Azoarcus sp. CIB: one gene and its partner. The protein of the gene in region 1 interacts with the protein of each later gene in a pairwise test. Links are inferred from orthologs where the notes say so. Each region holds a gene or a part of one and is shown on either strand. Other genes may lie near its edges.

Region 1 (3,018 bases):
CCGCGTAGAAGCGCCCGCTCGACCCGTATCCCGCCGCGTAGAGGGCATCGGTCACCGTTGCGCCGCCGTCGAGCTTCGCCCGCATCCGCGCCGCCCGGCACGCCTTCGCATAGGCGCCGGGCGTGGTCCCGGTGACGGCCTTGAAGATGCGGTGCAGGTGAAAGGCGCTCATATTCGCGGACTGTGCCAGTTCCTCCAGGGTCGGCGGCGTCTCCGCCCGCTCGATCTGCCGGCACAAGGCGGCCACCGCTTCCGCATGCTGCTGCGCGAGTGTAGGCCCGTCCGGCGAGCAGCGCCGGCACGCGCGATATCCGGCGCGGACCGCGTCCTCGCCCGTCGCGAAGAACTCCACGTTCTCTGGCCGCGGCGTGCGTGCCGCGCACGATGGCCGGCAATACACGCCAGTGGTCCGCACCGCGTAGCAGAACGCCCCGTCAGCCGTCGCATCGCGCGCCTGCACCGCCGCCCAGCGCGGATCGGCCGCCGTCACGGCGGCACGTGCCTCGATTTGCCTCGACATCTTCATCGCCCTGTCAGAATCCGGTGAACCACACTGTAGGTATCCGTGACCCCGAACGCACTCCGGTCCTTGCTTTCGAATTCGACAACACGGAAATCACTTCCGCAGCGGCGTCAGCAGTCCGGACAGGCCGTTGTGATCGAGTTCGTGCATCAGGGCGAGCAGCTGCCCCAGCCTGCCCGGAGGAAAGCCTTCGCGGGCGAACCAGTTCAGGTAGTTCCCCGGCAAGTCGGCGATCAGCCGCCCTTTGTACTTGCCGAAAGGCATCGCGGTGGTCACGAGCGCTTCGAGGTGTTCGGGATTCATGCTTCATCCCCGCGCCGTTCCGCGATCGCCGCGAGAATCGCACCCAGCAGATGCCACACGCGGCCCACCGATGCGATCTCGACGCGCTCGCCCGGCGCGTGGGCGCCACGTATCGTCGGGCCGAAGGACACGATCTGCATGTCGGGGTACTTCGCCGCAATGAGCCCGCATTCGAGGCCGGCATGGATGACCTGCACGCGCGATTCGGCACCGTATTCGCGCCGATACACGTCGCGGCACAGCGCCAGCAGCGGCGAATCGGCCTTCGGCGCCCAGCCCGGGTAGTGCCCCGATGCCTCGGCCGCCGTTCCCGACAGGCCGAAGAGGCTGACGATCTCGTCGCCGAGCGCGCGGGCCGCCCCGTCGAGGAGCGACCGCACCATGAAGCTGCACGAGCCGCCGTCCGGCCCCAGCGCGACGATCCCGAGGTTGTTCGACGTCTCGACGACGCCTGGCACACTCAGGCTGCGGCGATGCACCCCATGCGGCGCCGCGTGCAGCGATGCGAGCCACACCGCCTGCTCCGGCGGGGACATCAGCGCTTCCACCGCCGTGACGGGCGCCGCCCGCAGGCTCACGCCCTCGTCCACGCCGTTCAACTCCTCGCGCAGCCGCACCTGCCAATCCGCGAGGACTAGACTCAATTCATCGCCGCATCCGGCCCGCAGCGCCACCCGTGCCCGCGCGTCGCGCGGCAGCGCATTGCGCGCCGAGCCGCCTTCGAGCGAGCCGAGGCGCAGATCGAATCGGCGCTCCAGATCGCGCAGCACGCGCACCAGCAGCTTGATCGCGTTGCCCCGCTCCTCGTGGATGTCCACGCCCGAATGGCCGCCCCGTAGGCCGTGCAGCTCGATGTGCCACTGTTGCGTCCCGGGCGGGGACGGCTCCGCCTGTCCCTCGCGCCGCACGTTCACATCCAGCCCGCCGGCGCAGCCGATGAAGAATTCGCCCCATTCCTCGGTGTCGAGGTTCAGCATCAGCCGCCCCTGCAGCGCATCGGCAGTGAGCCCCTGCGCGCCGCCCATGCCGGCTTCCTCGTCGACGGTCAGCAAGGCCTCGACCGGCCCGTGTACGAGCGAATCGTCTTCCAACACCGCGAGGATCAGCGCCACGCCGATGCCGTTGTCGGCTCCGAGCGTCGTCTCCTTGGCGGCGAGCCAGTCGCCGTCCCGCTCCACGCGGATGGCATCGCGGGAAAAGTCTTGCGCCGAACCGGCCGTTTTCTGGCACACCATGTCCAGATGCGCCTGCAGCACGACACCCGGCGCACCCTCGCAGCCCGGGCTTGCGGGTTTGCCGATCAGCAGGTTTCCGGCAGCATCGACCGATACAGTGAGTCCGCGCGCCAGTGCCCGGTCACGCAGCAGATCGCGCAGTGCGCCCTCTGCCTTGGACTGGCGCGGGATGCCGCACAGCGTAGAAAAATGCGCCCACACGGGGGCAGGTTCGAGGCCGGCGAAGACAGGCGAAACGGAATCGGACATGGCAGGGAGCGGAGAAAGACGGTCAAAGCAGTCGAGTGCGCAATGGTAAGCCACGCAGGCCGCAGGACACGCTCGGCAGCATATCCTTGCAGTCTGGATAGCGCCAAAAATTCCATCGCCATCCATCTTTCCGGAGGCCATACTTCAAATATGTGGCAACAGCATCGGCGCCCCGCCGGACGCGATGCGAACAGGGGAACGCTCATGAGTCAGGACTTCGAAAGCATTGAACGTGACGTGGGTGCTGCAATCGGCGGCGATCCCGCTGCGGTCGCCGAACGCGTGCGGACGATCACACTGGGGGCGCTGTCGCACGGCAAGCTGGACACCGACGCGCTCAAACAGGTCACCGACGCCGTGCTCAAGGGGGCACAACAAGGCATCGAGCGCCCCGATCGCGAACGCACCGAAGCCATCCGCGAGGCGGTGCGCGGGCTGGACGAGGCCCTTGCGACCGCCGCGCAAGCCACGCTGCTCGCCGTGAAGGAAGCGGTCGGACGCGGTAGCGAGTACTCGCGCCAGGAACTTCGCGGCACGCTCGACCAGCTGGGGGCCATGGAGTCGAACTTCCTGCGCACGCTGGCCGACGCGGGACGCGGCGCGACCGGCCTCGCGCGCTCCACGCTGCACGAACTCGCCGACCACGCCCGCAACAGCGGCACTGCGGTCGGCGGCCGCGTCGCCAATGCGGGAGCCGACCTCGCGCGT
Region 2 (2,882 bases), 1.3 Mb from region 1 along the record:
GCCAAGCCACACGGTGCGTTGGCCGACCGGATCGGTCCGGTAGCGCAGCACCAGCGGGTAGCGCAGCCGCCCGGCGACGCGCGCGAGCTGCACGCGGCTGCCGAAGCGGCGCTGGAGGTGTTCGAGGTAGGCGGCGTCGGGCAGGGCCAGGAGTTCGGTGGCACGCTGGGGCGAGGCGACATGCACCAGCGCGTACGCGTCGCCGTGGGGCAGCAACGCGATCGGCCCTTCGTTCGTAAAGCGCTCGAAGGCGGTATCGCGGTGGCTGCCGGCGATGCCCACGTTGGCGATGAGCGCGTGCTGGCCGTAGTCGCGCTCGACGATGTCCGGTGTGCCGGCCTGCAGGCCGCCTTCGGCACAGGCGACGAGGCGCGCGCTGGCGGTGGTGCCGTGGATGGCGGCGCCGCCGCCGGCGAGGCTCGCCGTCACTGAGTCCGGGCCGGCTGCGAGGTCGGCGACCTCAGTCTGGTCCATGACCGTGATGCCGGCGCGCTCGACGGCGTCGCGCAGGGCTCCGGCCAGGGCGCCTGCCTGGACGACGTAGCCGAGTGCAGGCACGCCGTAGTCGTCCGCTTCGAGCCGGGTGCGGCCGAAGCCGCCCTGCTGCGAAACGTGGATGTGGCGAATCGGCGTGGCCGGCAGTTCGTGCCACACGCCGAGCCGCTCCAGCGTCAGGCGCGAGCCGTGGGCCAGCGCGAGCGCGCGCGGGTCGGCGGCGACGGCGTCGCGCGGACGCGTGTCGGCCAGTGCGATCGCGAGGCCGCTGTCCTTGAGCGCAAGGGCGAGCGAGAGGCCGACCGGGCCGGCGCCGACGATCAGCAGGTCATGCTGCGCCATCGGCGGCCTCGCGCATGACGTCCTCGATGTCGGCGACCGAGCGCGGCGCCGCCTCGGTGATGTACTCGCAGCCGTCCTCGGTGACCAGCGCGTCGTCCTCGATGCGCACGCCGATGTTCCAGAACGCTTCCGGCACGCCTTCGGCGGGGCGGATGTAGCAGCCCGGCTCGACCGTCAGCACCATGCCCGGCGCCAGCGGTCGCCACTGGCCGTCGAGCTTGTATTCGCCCGCGTCGTGCACGTCGCGCCCGAGCCAGTGGCCGGTGCGGTGCATGTAGAAGCGGCGGTAATGGCCTTGTTCGAGGACTTCGGCGAGGCTGCCGGACAGGAGCTTGAGGTCGAGCATGCCCTGCGCGAGGACTTCGACGGCGGCGTCGTGCGGCATGTTCCAGTGTGCGCCGGGACGGATCGCGGCCTTCGCGGCCGTCTGGGCGGCGAGCACGAGTTCGTAGATGTCGCGCTGCGGGCCGCTGAAGCGGCCGTTAACGGGGAAGCTGCGGGTGATGTCGGAGGCGTAGCCGTCGAGTTCGCAGCCGGCGTCGATCAGCAGTAGCTCCCCGTCGCGCATCTGGCGCTCGTTCTCGATGTAGTGCAGCACGCAGGCGTTGGCGCCGCTGGCGACGATGGAGGGGTAGGCGGGGGCCTGGCTGCCGGCTCGGCGGAAGGCGTGGATCAGCTCGGCTTCGATCTCGTATTCGAAGCGCCCGGGGCGGGTCGCGGCCATTGCGCGGCGGTGGGCTTCGCCGGAGATGTCGCCGGCGCGGCGCATGGTCGCGATTTCGGCGGCGTCCTTGAGGATGCGCATCTCGTCGAGCTCCGCGCGCACGTCGCGGATTGCGTGCGGCGGAATCGCGCCGGCGCGGGCATTCGCGCGCACGGTATTGAGGGCGCGCATCACGCGGGCGTCCCAGTCGCCGTCGTGGCCGAGGCTGCACCACAGCGCGGCTTGTCCGGACAGGAGGTCGGGCAGGCGCTGGTCGAACTCGCCGATGGTCCAGGCTTCGTCGAAACCGAAGCGCTCGCGCGCGGCGTCCGGGCCGTAACGGTAGCCTTCCCAGATCTCGCGCTCCTCGTTCTTTTCGCGGCAGAACAGGATCGATTTCGGCGAATCGCCGGCGATCAGCACCACCACCGCCTCGGGCTCGCCGAAGCCGGTGAGGTAGTGGAAATAGCTGTCGTAGCGGAACGGATAGTTCGTGTCGCGGTTACGTGCGTATTCCGGGGCGGTCGGCACGACGGCTACGCCGCCGCCGAGTGCGTTCATGCGGGCGAGCAGGCGCTCGCGGCGGGCGCGGAAGGGGGCGATATCGAGCGTGGGGCGGTCGAGTGGCGTGTTCATCGGCTGATTATGGCATGTGCGCGGGTGTCGGATTCGACCGGACCCGCCGGGGCGCGTTCAGGCGCCGGTCCGTCGCAGTCGTGCGTCGAGTTCGGCGAGTCGCGCCGGGGTGCCGACGTCGAGCCAGTAGCCGGTGTGCGTCGTACCCCCGACGCGCCCGGCGTCCATCGCTTCGCGCAGCAGCGGTCCGAGCGCCGCGCGCGTGCCCGCGGCGATGCCGGCGAAGAGGGTGGGGTGGTAGATGCCGATGCCCGAGAAGGTCAGGCGCGGCTCGCCGTCGCGGTGGAGGCGCCCCGCGGCGAGACGGAAGTCGCCACCGGGGTGATGTTCGGGGTTTTGCACCATCAGCAGGTGGGCAAGGTCGCCGTCGGCCGCGAGCGTCGCGCCATGGGCGCGCAGGGCCGCGAGGTCGGCGTCGCAGAACACGTCGCCGTTCACGACGAGGAAGGGCGCGTCGCCGAGCAGCGGCATCGCCTGGCGGATGCCGCCGGCGGTCTCCAGCGCCTCGGCCTCGGGCGAGTAGCGGATGCGCACGCCGAAGGCGCCGCCGTCGCCGAGGGCGGCCTCGATCATCGCGCCGAGGTGGGCGTGGTTGATCGCGATGTCGGTGAAGCCGGCATCGCGCAGGCGCTCGATGTGCCACACGATCAGCGCCTTGCCGCCCGCCTGCAGCAGCGGTTTGGGGCAGGCGTCCGTCAGCGGGCGC

The links. The genes of interacting proteins can lie anywhere in the genome.
Region 2: the proteins of AzCIB_RS09975 (region 1) and AzCIB_RS03985 interact in binary tests that used the Escherichia coli proteins (3 or more experiments, as listed by UniProt). The link is inferred for Azoarcus sp. CIB from one-to-one orthologs.

The regions. Positions count from the first base shown.
Region 1 is NZ_CP011072.1:2,253,076-2,256,093, forward strand. Bases 67-3,013 are described here. They hold AzCIB_RS09975 (aminoacyl-histidine dipeptidase), read right to left. Parts: upstream 2,311-3,013; coding sequence 823-2,310; downstream 67-822. Other genes in these bases: ada (bifunctional DNA-binding transcriptional regulator/O6-methylguanine-DNA methyltransferase Ada), read right to left, coding at 67-520; AzCIB_RS09970 (DUF3820 family protein), read right to left, coding at 617-826; AzCIB_RS09980 (DUF6781 family protein), read left to right, coding at 2,515-3,013. Also shown: more of ada, read right to left, coding at 1-66; more of AzCIB_RS09980, read left to right, coding at 3,014-3,018. UniProt on the Escherichia coli protein: Dipeptidase with broad substrate specificity. Requires dipeptide substrates with an unblocked N-terminus and the amino group in the alpha or beta position.
Region 2 is NZ_CP011072.1:905,964-908,845, forward strand. Bases 1-2,811 are described here. They hold AzCIB_RS03985 (aminopeptidase P N-terminal domain-containing protein), read right to left. Parts: upstream 2,177-2,811; coding sequence 824-2,176; downstream 1-823. Other genes in these bases: AzCIB_RS03980 (FAD-dependent monooxygenase), read right to left, coding at 1-837; murU (N-acetylmuramate alpha-1-phosphate uridylyltransferase MurU), read right to left, coding at 2,234-2,811. In the rest of the region: more of murU, read right to left, coding at 2,812-2,882.